One region of the Paenibacillus sp. FSL F4-0125 genome, then DNA from elsewhere that is predicted to be linked to it. Evidence: riboswitches for the same ligand, from Rfam matches in the RefSeq annotation. Region 1 holds a riboswitch; the other holds the start of a gene.
The links. A riboswitch is a leader RNA that binds a small molecule or an ion and turns the genes downstream of it on or off. The one in region 1 is predicted to bind cyclic di-AMP.
Positions count from the first base shown of each region.

Region 1 (8,101 bases):
CCTCGACAGAATGTACGTTTTGCAGAAGCCACGACCATGTCACCTACTATAAAGAGCAATTTATTTGCAGTAGCTGTCTAAAAGAAATTGCCGATCCTGAACGCATGTCTCAAGCGCCGGAGACGCGCCAAGATTTTGCTAGCGAAGTGTCAGAGCACAGCAGCACGATCCGGAAGACGAAAACAGAGGATATGTGCCAACGCTTGGAGCGGGCCATAGATGATCATCCTTATGCCAATCAGAAAGAGCTTGCTGAAATCCTGGGGATCAGTCAAGCCAGAGTAAGTCAACTCAAACGCAAACTTAGTACGGGAAGCAAATCGTAAACTAAATTAATGTATAGCAAAAAAGGCTTCGACTCTCCTATTTCAGGGTGTCGAAGCCTTTTTACTGTATCCTTTAATTTTGACCGGGTGATTGTTCCTACTCGGTCAGAGCAGCCTTGAGTTCATCGGAGGATGCGGTCCACCATGCCTCATTATGAGAGATCAAGAGGGATTTTAGCGCAGCCTTTTCAACTGCGCCAAGCCCTCCCACATCGATTTTGCGTTTTAGAGCCCCATCCAGCTTATTGACATGCTCGGCGAGGATTTTCCAGCCACGACGCGCTTCCGTATCAATCCACATTTCACAAGCTGTAATTCCACCGTAGAATTGACTATCCTGGGTACGGTCCACTGCTACCCATACCACCCAAACCTGTCTTCCATTAGGTACATCTTCACGGTTCATGGAGAATTTAATACCCTTTTCAACCTTACTCTTGGCATGCATGGCACCGATATCAATGACTGCTTCACCGCCATCAATAATGACAGGCGATACGTTATTGAGCTCAATAGAGCCTGCTCCAAAGCCTTTATGTTTACTTTTGGCATTCACAATATTTAAGGCAATCTGTTTCTTGCCCTCCGGTTGTATGTTGTCCACGAGTGCACACCCTTCCTCTTACGAATAATTTAATTTTAGCTAATAATGCGGCGATTGCAAACATATACATCCCGTAGATGCTTGTCACGGGAGGAATCACAGTATGAAGTCACTGTCATTAAGGTACATTATCATCTTTGCGACCCTGGCCGCCCTCGTGCTACTAGGAGGAATATGGGTCTATTCGGGGGATAACTCCACAACTTCTGTTACTAGCTTTGTTTTAAAAGAGGCCAAGTCCTCCAGTGGCACAGCTCCTGCTGCTGCACCACAGCAAAATCTTCCTGATAGCGCCCCCGTTCCGGCAGAGGAAGCATTAAGTCATCGGGTTGTCGAGTACCACATCGATGTTCAGCTTGTTCCAGATACAGAAACCTTAATCGCTTCTGAGACGGTAACCTGGACACACCCCGGTGTAAAACCTGTAAGTGATCTATATTTTCATATGTACCCAAATGCTTTTGCCTCACCAGATACTACCTTTATGAAGGAATCCGGAGGAACGCTCAGAGGTGACACCATGCCAGAGAACGGCTTCGGAAGTATGACTCTAACCGATCTGCGCACGACAGAAGGAACATCGCTAATGCAACGAGTACAATTTGTACAACCTGACGATGGTAACGTCAACGATAAGACACTCCTAAAGGTGCATCTCCCACAACCGGTTAATGGAGGAGAAAGTGTCACGCTTAAACTAAAGTACGAGGTCCAGCTTCCCAAAATATTTGCCCGTATGGGTACATCAGGGAATTTCGTGATGGCTGGGCAATGGTTCCCAAAGCTTAGTGTATACGAGCCTATGGGCACACGCGGGGTTAAGGAAGAAGGCTGGGATTTACATCAATATCACGGCACCTCTGAATTTTACAGCGATTTTGGCATCTTTAATGTAACGATTGCAGTTCCTTCTAACTATACGGTAGCTGCGACCGGATTTCCTGTAAAGAATGCCAAACTGAAACAAGATCAAAAAATATATCAGTTCTACGCTGATGATGTCCATGACTTCGCTTGGGCGGCTTCCCCTGATTTCACAGTAGCTGAAGAAGCCTTCTCTACACCAGAAGTACCTGGTGTACGGATCAAGGTCTATCTCGATCCATTGCACAAAGACTTAAAGGAACGATACCTTCAGGCCGCTAAGGCTGCCCTGACCTACTTCAGTAAATGGTATGGTCCTTATCCCTACTCCACTCTGTCTATTATCGTTCCACCTAAGGAGGGCAATGGTGCAGGAGGAATGGAGTATCCTACGCTCATTACAGCCTTTGGAGCCACGGACTCTTCACCTGATACTTCACTTGAGAGAACCGTCGTTCATGAAATTGGCCATCAATACTTCTACGGTATGGTCGCCAGCAATGAATTCGAAGAGGCTTGGTTAGACGAAAGCTTTACTTCTTACGCTGAAGACAAACTCATGGAGCAGGAATATGGTGTCAAAGCTAATCTCCCTCTGCAATCTAGCCTGGTGACCAAATCAGAGCCGCTGAACTTAGAGACATGGAAATATGACGGGGCAGAATCGTATAGCCGAAATGTATATATTCGCGGAAAGCTAGTACTTAAGGATATTGAACGCCAAGTAGGCGCTAAAGCAATGAACAGTATCATGTCTACTTACGCACGTAAATTCCGTTTCCAGCATCCCACTACATCTGATTTTCAAAAAGTCGTTGAGAAGGTAACCAAAAAATCGTGGCAGCCTTATTTCGAGGATTATGTTTATGGTGGCGGTGCTCCTGATTTCTCAGTAGATACGATTACGATTAAAAAGAATGGCAGCAGCGAGGCTCAGAGCTACGAATCCATAGTGAAAATTACAAACAAAGGGAGTCATTACGTTGACGTTCCCATTAAATTTACATTCGCTGACGGTTCTGCGGCAGAGCGGGTCTGGAACGGTGAAGGAGCAGAGACTACGTTTCAGCTGTTAAGCGATAAACTTCTCCTCTCTGCTGAGATTGATCCAGAGCATACCGTTCTTTTAGAAAACAAACATCTTAATAACTTCAGACTGGCGGAAATAGAGCCCAAAACACTCTCCCGCTGGACGTTAAGTGTAACTAAATTAGTTGAAACCGTGCTCGGAACTCTTGTCTGGTGAGGTGAATGATTGTGAGAACATCGATAACCCGCGGCTGGCAAAGCATGAAGGAGCAATTTTATATTCTGATTCTGCTCTTCATCTATCGACTGCTCTGGGGCTACTTTATGTACGGCTTCATCCGGTCTGCTATCGTTCCAATTCTACTGCGCTACCCAGATAAAGACGCTGGAGGCAGTGGAATGGGTAGACTACTCTATTATGTCGAAGGGCAGTTCAGCTTGAACACAGATCCTGAGATACGTAATTGGTTATGGATGTTCCTAGGGCTTGTTCTCTTACGACTGCTGCTCTCCCCATTCATAAGAGCAGGATTACTACATGAACTCCATCAGGAGAGAAAAGGAGAGCGGGGCCTGTTCTTTTTTCCCGGCATGAAGGTTTATGGATTTCCAGTGTTTATTTTTAGTTTAATCGAATGGGTGCTGGCTTTATTGCCGTTATACTGGCTCGCTCCAAAAATGTACGGGCTGTTCTTATCTTCCTTTCTGAACTCCTCTTTGTTACTTCATCTAGTTCCATACGTATTGGCATGGCTTATATACATCTTTATGGTTCGCCTGTTCCTTCTATATATGCAGTTTGGTTATACCAGCGGTACGGGGATGTTCTCCTCCCTATTCATCTGTATAAAGTCACTGATTCCAGCAATAGGCATTTCAATCATACTTGGTGCAGCGGGCCTTATCCTTTTGCTGGCGTGCGGACTATCCGGTATCTTCTGTCCTGGCCTGCCGGCACTTCTTATTCGTCAACTCTCATCACTGCCCTCGACACTTTTCAAAATGTGGGGAATCTCCGCTCAATATCATCTATGGCGCAGTAAAGCATTTCCACAATAATTTATGGCATTACAACACATAATATAAGAGTCCCGGTTCCTGAATCAGGAGCCGGGACTCTTTCGCGTTACAGACAAATTATGACGATTTGCAAAATCGTAAAGACTTTGTTACAATAAGTCCTGTTCCATTAGTAACAAGTTTGTAATCATTTGAAACGATTTCTACATAACTTCATGTATTCATCGTAGTCTTGTCGATAAGTCACTATCTGGTGCATAAAACGCCGAATTCCTTGCACCGGGAAGTGGGGGAACCATATTTTGGGTGAATTGATCTCGCTTTGCAGTGATCATAGGGGAACCTTCTACCGAATCCTTAAGCTAACCTCACAGGCATTGGAAGGGGTACAATTTTTTTGAAGAATTTAAGAAAAGCATGCGTCGCTGCGGCGCTGGGACTTGTGATGGCGTTCTCTATTGGTGGAGGAAGTGCCTTTGCAGATTCTAAGATGGACAGTGTTATTTCAAAGACAATTGGAGTTGCCTATAAAACCGGAGGCACTAGCACTGCCGGGTTTGACTGTTCTGGATTTACTACGTATGTATTCAAGAAGGTGGGTCTTTCTTTGCCCCGCACTTCAAAAGCTCAATATAATGTTGGAACTCCTGTAGCCAAAAGCAAATTGCGTTCAGGTGACCTAGTTTTCTTTAACACATTGGGCAACGGCGTATCCCATGTCGGCATTTATGTTGGAAACGGAAAATTCGCACAATCATCATCTTCATATGGCGTGACCATCACTTCACTTAGCCAGTCCTACTGGGCCAACCGCTACGTTGGCGCTAAAAGAGTAATGAGTACTTCCTCATATCAAGCTGTAGCCTACGATTAATACTTCCCCACAACTATAACCTCACATTTACAACTATATAGACCTGGATTTGATTATTACCTTAATCGAATCCAGGTTTTCTTTTGCCTTATTATAATCTTTACACCTCTAGAATAGACTTTAAACACTTTTATTTGATAAAAATTTCAATAAATATAAAAATAAGTTTAATATTATCGCTTACATATGCATTTTGTCTTTAAATATATGAATTTTTCTGCATGATTAGGTTAAAAACGATTGCCAAGCGGCACTCTGTTTGTTACAATAACTGCAGTAAGATTTTAGTAACATTTTTGTAATCATTAAGTTGTTATTTACAAAGGTTTTGTCATGTATTGATTACAAGCTATTCCTAATCAACAGTCTGAGCCGAGTTTCCTAACTATTAGGGAAACGGGGGAACCAACTTTGGGTGAATTGACCTCCATTTTTAGAGGGGTCATAGGGGACCTTCAACCGAACCCTTAAGCTAACCTCGTAGGCATCTGGAAGGGGTATAAACTTTTGAAGAAGAAGTTAGCAGCAGCTGTACTCAGCTTTTCCATTATCTTCACCATCGGAGCAGGAAGCGCTTTCGCGGATTCCAAAATGGATAAAGTGATCGACAAGACCATCGGAACTAAATACGTATCCGGCGGGATCTCCACAAATGGATTTGATTGCTCCGGATTTACAATGTATGTTTTTGATAAAATCGGTATCAACCTACCACACCAATCAGGTTCCCAGTATCAAATGGGTACTGCTATCTCCCGAGATGATTTAAGATCAGGAGATCTTGTATTCTTCAATACAAGTGGTAAGGGTGTTTCCCACGTCGGCATTTATGTCGGTGAAGGCAAGTTTGCACACGCATCTTCCTCACGCGGTGTAACGATTAGCTCCCTGAGTGATAGCTACTACGTAAAACGCTATATCGGTGCTAAACGGATTATGAGCACTGATGCTTATCATTCTGTTGCTTCTGAGACAGAAGATAATGATGATGTTCAATAAGTAGAACGTACATAGGCTCTTTTCCAAGAGGTCAATTCTTGGGGAAGAGCTTGTTTTTTTGTCTTATTTAATATTTACCCCTCTCAAAATTTGTAAAACAATATTCCTTATAAATTTTCTGAGTCGATGCCCCCTCTTTTTGTATATAATTAGTTACAAGTATAAACGCCTTCGGCACTCGTAATGACGGCAAGCGTTATAACCCTCGTGAAAGGAGGTCTTTGACCTTATGATAAATCCCTCGGTTACTTTTCATGTAACTCCTATGGAGACTAGTCACGCGGAAGAGATATGCAATTGGAATTACACCCCCCCTTATAATATTTACGGCTGGATGCCGTGGGAACAAATGCAGGCTCTAGGCATCGAGTTCGGTGATCCTCAGCTACGGAATGAGCAATATGTCTCCATATTAAATGGGCAAGAAGCTTTGTGTGGATTCGCGCAGTTGTTCCCGATGGAAGGTGTTGTACGTTTGGGGATTGGCATGCAACCTGATCTATGCGGTAAAGGGCTAGGCAAATTATTCATGGATGCAATCGTGCAAGAAGCCTTGCTTCGTTATCCTGAGCGTGAGATTGATCTAGAGGTATTGACCTGGAACCAGCGGGCGATCCGAACTTACCAAAAGTGTGGATTTACGATTACAGATACGTATGAGCGCCTAACCCCATCAGGAAACAAACCTTTTTATTGCATGGTCTATGAGAAATGATATTAAAATCCATATTTTTCAATCAATTGATGGTATTATCGTTCATTTTTTTGTCACAAACCCTATGATAACGCTTCACCTTGAGCTATAATGTAGGGAGCAGCTTACATAGAAGGGACGAACTGGGATGCAGAAATGGATCATGAGCGGTTTGTTTTTTGCCGCCTGTGCCTTTGCGGTAGTACTTATGTTTACACTTCCAGGTAAAGAAGAGGTAGCTGAACAGAATAAGCCCACAATGCCGGTAGTTCAATTGGATGCGGCAAAGGCAGAAGCAACCGTGAAAGCCAGCTGTATTACCTGTCACGGCGATCAGCTTCAAGGTGGAGTTGGCCCTAGTCTTCAAAATGAAGGTGGTCAGCACGATGCTGAAGAAATCTACAGCATCGTCACTAAGGGACGCGGTCAAATGCCTTCCTTTAAAGAAAAGCTAGCCCCTGAGGAGATCGCAAACGTCGCCCTCTGGCTTTCAGAGAAAAAGTAACTACTTAAGCAACTAAAAACGCCCGTGCCAGAAGATAGTTCACTATCTGCGCACGGGCGTTTATTTATGAGTTTGGGTGATCCTAACGATTTTTCTCAAAGGCTTCATTAAATTCATGTGCCTCTCGAATATCTAGAGCTGTAATACCGTCTTCCTCATTTGATTTCAGTCGTAAAGTCACTGTCTTATAATCAATCGTAATATGTGGATGGTGATCAAAGGCTTCTGAAATGGTGGCTACTTCATCAACGAAAGCAATACCCTTCATATATTGGCTGAACATATATTTTCGCACCATGGTATTCTCTTCCAGCTTCCAGCCTTCCAGCTTGCTGATCTGCTCACGCAGTTCTTCTTCGGTAAATAACAATTCGTTTCCTCCCTTACTAAAAATTGCAGTAAAATCCGCAGGTCCCTTTACTCGTCTTATTCGTTAAACAAAACATCCCTTAGCTTCTGAGGTCCAAGGGATGTGCCAGGATAAAGGCAATATTTTCGATTAAATGTATTCAAGAATCCCAGCGATTATAACTCGGCTACACCAATTTTAACACGGGCTACTAACTACGGGCAAATTACACCCCGCCGCCCCCTCTTCTTAAATCAAAACAACAGAGGCTAAATCCTCTTCTCCGACTAAAATATTAATGCGGTGCGTGTCCTTATCGTAGATGATAACGCCGCTCCCCACCTCAATCATAGGTTCATTACCCAGCGCGAAGAAAAGATCCTCAGCCAGTGCCTCCCATACCTCCATCTTGGATTCCTGGGGCAATTCCTGCCACTCTTCCGGATCCATTTCAAAAAATAAGTACCCATCGGAAATTCTTCCGACAGCCTCGGTCAAATCTGTTAGGATTTCACCGTAATCTCTACCATGCTTTACACCCACATGTATCACTCCGTTTTCTCCACAGATGAATAATTACTTACCTTATCCATTATAGCCGAAAAAATGACTTCACAAAAAACGGAATGATGTCGATAAATAAGAATATACGTTATTCGGTTTCGCACAGAGTGCCTTGCCGCTATTTCAAGGATGATATACGCGGCTTTGTCGGAACACATCTTATAATCTCATGGACGAGGTGCATAATGGAAATTTCAACAATACTCGGTTTAATTTTTGGTCTAGTTGCAGTAATTTGGGGTATGATCCTCAAGCACGCTCCTCTTCACGCTT
Region 1 covers NZ_JBBOZJ010000001.1:120,090-128,190, reverse strand. The annotation lists gene NST74_RS00610 (AbrB/MazE/SpoVT family DNA-binding domain-containing protein) at 1-326, shown strand, start outside; gene NST74_RS00605 (YwhD family protein) at 424-930, opposite strand; gene NST74_RS00600 (M1 family metallopeptidase) at 1,034-3,040, shown strand; gene NST74_RS00595 (hypothetical protein) at 3,052-3,882, shown strand; cyclic di-AMP (ydaO/yuaA leader) riboswitch at 4,097-4,235, shown strand; gene NST74_RS00590 (C40 family peptidase) at 4,289-4,717, shown strand; cyclic di-AMP (ydaO/yuaA leader) riboswitch at 5,078-5,219, shown strand; gene NST74_RS00585 (C40 family peptidase) at 5,225-5,716, shown strand; gene NST74_RS00580 (GNAT family N-acetyltransferase) at 5,946-6,431, shown strand; gene NST74_RS00575 (c-type cytochrome) at 6,559-6,915, shown strand; gene NST74_RS00570 (4a-hydroxytetrahydrobiopterin dehydratase) at 6,998-7,285, opposite strand; gene NST74_RS00565 (hypothetical protein) at 7,514-7,807, opposite strand; gene motA (flagellar motor stator protein MotA) at 8,014-8,101, shown strand, end outside.

Region 2 (8,101 bases), 5.5 Mb from region 1:
GAGAGAATACCGTGACGTAATTAGTTCAGTCACGTTCTGGGGAGCGGCGGATGACTATACCTGGCTGGATGATTTCCCTGTTCGTGGTCGGAAGAACTGGCCCTTCTTATTCGATGAAGGGCATCATCCGAAGCCAGCCTTTCACCGTATTATCGGCTCTGCCCCAAAATTATAGAGCGGGTAAGCTGCTCAAGTAGTAAAATAACCCGTCCTTATATTAAATAAGGGTGGGTTATTTGTTTGTAGATCAGAAGAATGAAACTCAAAGGGATGGTTACGGTGAACATTACGATAAGAACAATACTGGAAGATTTAATGGGAACTGAGGAACAGATAGAGGGGACTGTGGATACACTTCAGCCAGGAAATCCAGAAATGGTGGTTACAGGGATAGTTACAGCATTTTGCGCTACGCAATATGTTGTGGAACGAGCGATGGCTATGAACGCCAATTTGCTGATCACACATGAAGGTGTGTATTACAGTCACCATGAGACAAGTGAGTGGTTAGAGGATGACGCTGTTTATCGCACGAAACTGAGTTTGATCAAACGTTCTGAAATGGCTATTTTTCGTTATCATGATTATTGGCATTGTCATAAACCGGATGGGATCATGGTGGGCTTGCTGCGAGAGCTTGAATGGTCAGCTTATGTGGATGAGCAGCAACCCGCTGCTACAATCCTTACGATTCCTGCCATGACAGTAAGTGAAGCGGCTCAGTACATAAAAAGAAAACTAGGAATCCCCTATGTACGTGTTGCTGGTGACCTATCCCAGGTATGCAGACATGTGGGGATATCAGTGGGTTACAGAGGAGGCGGGACAATGGCTATCCCTCTTTTTAATCAGCACAATCTTGATTTACTGATTGCTGGCGAAGGGCCAGAGTGGGAAACTCCGGAATATGTGAGGGATGCAGTACATCAAGGTAGATCGAATGCGCTGATTATGTTAGGTCATGCGGAGAGTGAAGCCCCGGGAATGAAATATTTAGCTGAAGTTTTGGCAGAGAAATACCCAACGATTCCTACTTATTTTATTGCAGAACAACCGATCTATCAGCTGGTTTAATCCTTATAAATCGAAATGAAGAATAAATTTGCATATTATGGAGAAAATGATTGGAAACCAGGTCACTGAGAAAGGAGTGTTTCAATGGAAATTCCTTTGGAGGCTGATGAAGTGTTAAGTCGTATCAAAAAGCTTCAAACTGACGGAAGCTCGATCAGCAAAAAACAAGTGAAGCAAAGCGATCCTGATCTTATGAGAAGTGCGCTGTTCTTTTTTCCGAGCTGGGAGCATGCATTGAAAAACGCCGATCTGTTGTAGCCGAATGATTGTATATAGAAGCCGAGTGGTTCAGGGATTGATCTCTGATGACCGCTCGGCTTTTTCTTAATAAACCGAGTAAACAAGAGCAATAGAAAGAGAAAACGAAGAGTATGCTCAATATGAAATGAAAAGCATGGCTTTCATCATTATTTTGCCCAGGGCTCAACTTTACAAGAAACCTTACACGGAGTATGATTCATCACATAACTGACAATTACATAAGAAGTCCGCTTAATTTCCGTTAAGGAAAGCGGGGGAACCAACAACTGGAAATCGATATGACAGTCGGTACTAGTTATGGGGTGAATCCTGTTACAGATGCTTAATAGTGCATCCATACAGGTAGGGCAACTCTCACTGCCCGAATCCGACAGCTAACCTCGTAAGCGTATGGAGAGAGGATGAATGGCGTATTTGATGATGAATAGCCACAGAGAATCCCTCTGTGGTTTTTTGCTGCGTTTATAAGCACATATAGATATAGAACCTACCTGTGAAAGAGGTGTTAATTTTGCCTATTGCTAAACTGAATGGAACTTCGCTCTATTACGAAATCATTGGAACAGGGACTCCGGTTGTGTTTATCCATGGACATGGATTAACACATAGCATGTTTAAACCACAATTAGAGTATTTTTCTGATAAATATAAAGTGATTCTGTGCGATTTACGGGGGAATGGCAAATCAGGTGAATTGCTGCAGGCTCCAAACGAGATTATTGAAACGCAATGCCTAGATATAATTATGCTATTGAATGATTTGGGCATTCGTGAGGCGGTTTTTGTCGGGAGCGCCTATGGGGGGATCGTCGTTCAACATATTGCGAAACAATACCCGGAACGGGTAAAGGCGATTGTTGTCGCGGATAGCTTTTGTAGAAGTCATGCATCAACAATAGTAGGTAAAATTCAGCTTATGGCTGCATATTGTAGTTGGTTAATGTATTACGCTCCTAGTGAGCTTGTACTGCCTTCGATTCGTATGATGTATCGCGAACGCTGGAACCTGGCCTATAACGAGATTAGAAGAGGACTTCTCGACAAACGTCCGCGGGAATTGTATCGCCAAAGGCTGGCTACGAGTCATGTGGATTACACTAGATGCTTAAAATCTTTTAACCGTCCCGCGTTATGTATAGTCGGTGACTTTAGTGAATTTGGTGTCAACTGTATGAAGGATATGGTGTCTCAGCTGCCGCATGCTCAGTTAGCAATCATTCCTAACGCATTAGATCCTAGTAATCTGTGTCAGCCGGAGAAATTTAATGCTATTCTTCAGCGTTTTTTGGAGAAACATCAGGATGCTCAGCAGATCAGTTGATCCTAGTGGAGAAAGCACCTTAGATTGCATAAACCTCTTCAGGGTCTTAATGGCCGGCTAACGTTTAAGCAGGATATGAGGGCTTTCTATAGCTGGGAGTATGAACTGGCTGTGGGACGTTCTTTTGTATAGTAGTATAGGGAAAACCTCCCTAAAGTACAGAGTATCGAACTAAAGGCTGGCTCAAAGTAGCGAAATCTACGAATGAGCCAGCCTTTAGCATACTATTAATCGAAAGAATACCACTCATAGCACTTCTCAAAGAACAGAATAATGAAATCCAATCGGTACCTATGCATTTTGTACATTGCTGTCTACTGATGTAAGATTAAAGATATTCGATATTAACTATCTAAAGGAGCTGAGTCATGATGTCTCAAGCCGAAACTATAAAATTGACTTCATTATCTTCAAAAGGAGGCTGCGGCTGCAAAATCGGTCCCGCCGATCTCATGCAGGTTATTCGCAGTCTGCCACCAACCGTTCCTAACCCGGATCTACTTGTAGGTTTGGATACTAGTGATGATGCAGGCGTGTATCGTTTAAGCGATGAACTCGCATTAGTGCAAACTGTTGATTTTTTCACACCGATCGTGGACGACCCTTATTCCTTTGGGCAAATTGCAGCAGCCAATGCGTTAAGTGACATTTATGCTATGGGTGGTAAGCCGCTTACAGTGCTTAATATTGTAGCTTTTCCTATCTCTGTTCTGGATAAAAGCATTCTCGGTGACATTTTGCGCGGTGCAGCGGACAAGGTGCAGGAAGCAGGAGCGACGCTTGTAGGTGGACATTCTATCGACGATAAAGAGCCTAAATTCGGATTGGCTGTTACGGGGCTGGTGCATCCGGACAAAGTAAGAACGAATGCAGGCGCGCAGGTGGGGGATAAGCTGATACTAACGAAACCTATCGGTGTGGGCATCTTAACAACTTCTATTAAGAAGGATCAGCTATCAGAAGAAGAAACCACACGCCTCACTACAGTGATGTCTACATTGAATAAAAAAGCGGCTGAAATCATGGAGCCGTATGATGTGCACGCTTGTACGGATGTTACTGGATTTGGGCTGTTGGGACATGCCTCGGAAATGGCTAAAGGAAGTAACCACGGACTGATTATTCGTCAAGGCGATGTACCGATGCTGCCAAGAGTAAGAGAGCTGGCTGAGCAGGGATTTGTTCCAGGTGGAACTAAGAATAACTTTGCCCATTTGGAGGGCAGCATTCTTTATCCGGAAGAGATGGACCAATTAAGCCGTTATATTCTGTGTGATGCTGTGACTTCTGGCGGACTGTTGATTTCTGTTGCTCCTGAACAAAGTGAAGCCTTGCTACAAGAGCTGATAGCTGCAGGTGTAGAAGCGGCATTGATCGGAGAAGTAACAGAAGAACATCCGGGTCAGATTACGGTAATAGCTGCGCAATAATGATAGAGTCAGCTTAGAGGCAACTTAAGAAGTTAGCCACCAGAGGAGAGAGTGCATTGTTTCAGGATATTACACTGGAAGAATTAAGAATGCTAAAAAATAAGAAGCAGATCACTGTGATCGACGTTCGATCTCCTTCTGAATATAAAGATTCGACATTACCGGATAGTCTGAACATTCCTTTTTTTGATGATGAGGAACGGGCTGAAGTAGGCACTTTGTATAAACAGACTAGTGTGCAGGCGGCGAAAGAACGCGGTTTGGAGATTGCTGCGGCGAAGCTGCCTACCTTTGTCAAAGAATTCGCAGCGATTCAAGGGGACAAAGCTGTATTCTGCTGGAGGGGAGGTATGCGCAGCCGCACAACTGCGACCGTACTTTCTTTAATGGATATTCACGCTTACCGACTGATTGGTGGCTATAAAGCTTACCGTAAATGGGTACTCGACGAACTGGAGTCCTATAAATTCAAGGCGAAGCCTTATGTGATTCACGGAAATACGGGTACAGGTAAAACAAACCTGCTGCACCGCCTGAAGGCACAAAGCTATCCTGTTCTGGATTTGGAAGGAATGGCGGGTCACCGCGGTTCTATCTTTGGCGAGATCGGACTTCGTGCAAATAATCAGAAAACGTTCGATAGTCTTCTTATGGAGGAATTAATTAAGCTTGGGGATTCTCCTTATGTACTGTTTGAAGCGGAGAGCAAAAAGATTGGGAAGGTCGTAATGCCCCCATTCATGGCCGAGCAGAAAGAGATCGGAACACAGATTTGGATTGAAATGCCATTGCAAGCCAGAGTTCAGCAAATCCTTGAAGATTATCGACCAGAAGAATATAAAGAGCAGTGCATTTCAGCATTTTGGAGTATTAAATCTCGAATACATATCCCTATTGCGGCAGAAATCGAGCGTTGCTTGCAAGCAGATTTGTTCGGAGAGGCTGTGGCGTTGCTGTTAGAATACTACTATGATCCTAAATACGATTATACTTCTACTCAGTATGAAGGGATTGAGAGAGTTACCTTTAAGGTGAACAACTTGGATGAAGCTGAGGCTGCGGTGCGCTCTTTTTTAAATAATCAGGAAGTATAGCTTTATGTATCTTAATGTATGAGGGTTTAGAGGAGGCTCAGCGTAACAAATGATCTATTTAGACTATAACGCTACAACACCTGTAGATAAGGAAGTCGCAGAGGCTATGATTCCGTATCTTTATGGTCATTTTGGCAATCCTTCAAGCAGTCATTCTTTGGGGCAAGAAGCTAAACTCGGAATCGAGCAAGCAAGAACGCAGGTGGCTAATTTCCTGAATTGCGTGCCGGGTGAGGTGCTTTTTACAAGCGGGGGCAGCGAATCGAATAATACCGTCATCAAGGGCGTCGCTCAAACGTATCGACATAAAGGCAATCATATGATTGTGTCTGCTGTGGAGCATCCTGCTGTCATTAAACCGTGTCAGTATCTGGAGCAGTTGGGCTATACGATTACTTATGTACCTGTTGACTCGTATGGAATGGTACAAGTAGACGATGTGAAAAAGCAGCTTACCGACCAAACCGTACTAGTCTCCATTATGCATTCTAACAATGAAACGGGAACGATCCAGCCGATCAAAGAAATAGCTGAGGCTTGCCACGAACGGGGTGTTCTTGTACATACCGATGCTTCGCAGTCCGCTGGAAAAGTAGTGCTCGATGTGGCTGAGCTAGGGGTGGATTTTCTAACGCTGGCAGGTCATAAATTGTATGCACCAAAAGGGATTGGAGCATTGTACATCCGAGAGGGCATTCATATCGAACCTTTAATTCACGGAGCGGGGCATGAAAATGGTAGACGAGCAGGTACGGAGAACACACCATATATTATTGGATTAGGAAAAGCCTGTGAGCTTGCTTCAGACTCCACCTCCAGAGCGCGTGTAAAAGAAGTTGCAGATTATTTCTATGACAGATTACAGGAGGCTTTTGGCGATAAGATTCACCTGAACGGTCATAGGGATAAGCGATTGCCTAACACGCTTAACGTTAGTTTTCTTGGAGTGGTGGGTCATGAAGTGATTGCTTCGCTAGAAGATGTGGCGGCCTCAACAGGCTCAGCTTGTCATTCTGGAGAAACATTGATCTCGCCTGTTCTAAAGGCAATGAATGTCTCAGCAAGTATTGGGCAGGGAGCGGTTCGTTTTAGTGTGGGACGGTATACGACTATAACAGAGATCGATGAGGTTATCGATAAGTTGAAAGAGTATTTGCTGTGAGTAGATTGTCAGAGATGGAGTAGCTGATGGCGGCCTAGTATGATTCCCGGGGAATAGACTTTTTATAGGACTCAGGCGCTCTTAGTTGCACAAAAAAGACGAAGTTGACCTCCTGTTTTGCTCAATAGCGTTTCTCCGGTCCGAAAGCTTAAGAAATTGCAATCGCATATTACAATAAAAGCATCTGTCACTCCTTTAGCAGGGAGGGCAGATGCTTTTATTTGTATTAGTATTAGTGATTATACAATAGTGAAGCCTGCACTTGCATAACCAGTGACTGTATTTACAAGGCTGAGTCCTGAAGCGGTGGCCGAAAAGACCATAAGAAGGCGAGTTTGCGCTGTTACAGGGAAATCAACACCGAATGTTGCTCCACTGACAAAAGTTCCTAGATTAACTGTGCCTGTGATAGATGGCAGTGGTACTATAGCCCCTGGAATAGGAGTAAATGTGTTATTTGGCAAGGTAGACTGGAATAATTGTGCTGTCACAGTTACCGTACTACCAATAAGTGATAAAGCTACGGTATTACTAAAGTAAGCGGCAACAGATGTTATGACTCCCGAACGAGGAACTGACATTGCAAAGTTGATAAGAGGTCCAAGAACTGTACCTGTCAGATCAATATTTCCACCAACAAGAGAAATACCTGTGGCTGAACTCCCGAAGCCTATAAGGCTTGTTGTTCCAACTAAACCGCCTAAAATTGTGGTCATAATAATAGGCCCACCGGATGCCAGCGGAATGATTGCACCCCCACCGGTTGCACCAGTAACGCCTGTAACTCCGGTAACACCCGTAGCTCCAGCAAGCCCGGCAGTACCCGTAGCGCCTGTCGGCCCAGCAAGCCCGGCAGTACCCGTAGCGCCTGTCGGCCCAGCAAGCCCGGCGGTACCGGTAGCACCTGTCGGCCCAGCAAGTCCGGCAGTACCTGTAGCACCTGTCGGCCCAGCAAGCCCAGCGGTACCCGTAGCGCCTGTCGGCCCAGCAAGCCCGGCAGTACCGGTAGCGCCTGTCGGCCCAGCAAGCCCGGCGGTACCGGTAGCGCCTGTCGGCCCAGCAAGCCCGGCGGTACCGGTAGCACCTGTCGGCCCAGCAAGTCCGGCAGTACCTGTAGCGCCTGTCGGCCCAGCAATCCCGGCAGTACCCGTAGCGCCTGTCGGCCCAGCAAGTCCGGCGGTACCCGTAGCGCCTGTCGGCCCAGCAAGCCCGGCGGTACCCGTAGCGCCTGTCGGCCCAGCAATCCCGGCGGTACCCGTAGCGCCTGTCGGCCCGGCAAGCCCGGCAGTACCCGTAGCGCCTGTCGGCCCAGCAATCCCGGCGGTACCTGTAGCACCTGTCGGTCCAGCAAGTCCGGCGGTACCCGTAGCGCCTGTCGGCCCAGCAAGCCCGGCAGTACCTGTAGCGCCTGTCGGCCCAGTTGCCCCTGCACCAGGTCCTGGAGGTCCCTGTATACCTTGCGCACCAGTCGCACCAGTCGCGCCTGTCCCACCAACACCATATTCCCCTTGAGGCCCTTGAGGTCCTTGCGGTCCTTGAGGTCCTTGAGGTCCTTGCGGTCCCTGAGGCCCTTGCGCTCCAGTCGCGCCTGTCGCTCCACCAGCAATCAGTAAATAATCTGATGAACTACCGGGGATTCCTTTGGGTCCAGCAACAGTAGCTATATAGGTGCTGCCATTAAAGGTTACAACTTGACCCGCTGGATATAACGGGCTTTGCGCGGGATTAAAGACTACAATACCTTGCAGCCCTGCACCAG
Region 2 covers NZ_JBBOZJ010000001.1:5,669,529-5,677,629, reverse strand. The annotation lists gene NST74_RS25170 (endo-1,4-beta-xylanase) at 1-175, shown strand, start outside; gene NST74_RS25165 (Nif3-like dinuclear metal center hexameric protein) at 280-1,074, shown strand; gene NST74_RS25160 (hypothetical protein) at 1,159-1,332, shown strand; cyclic di-AMP (ydaO/yuaA leader) riboswitch at 1,554-1,740, shown strand; gene NST74_RS25155 (alpha/beta fold hydrolase) at 1,847-2,656, shown strand; gene selD (selenide, water dikinase SelD) at 3,025-4,086, shown strand; gene mnmH (tRNA 2-selenouridine(34) synthase MnmH) at 4,143-5,180, shown strand; gene NST74_RS25140 (cysteine desulfurase family protein) at 5,230-6,342, shown strand; gene NST74_RS25135 (exosporium glycoprotein BclB-related protein) at 6,582-8,101, opposite strand, start outside.
Region 2: it holds a riboswitch for cyclic di-AMP, as region 1 does, so the genes downstream of both, NST74_RS25155 (alpha/beta fold hydrolase) here and NST74_RS00585 (C40 family peptidase) in region 1, are expected to answer to the same signal.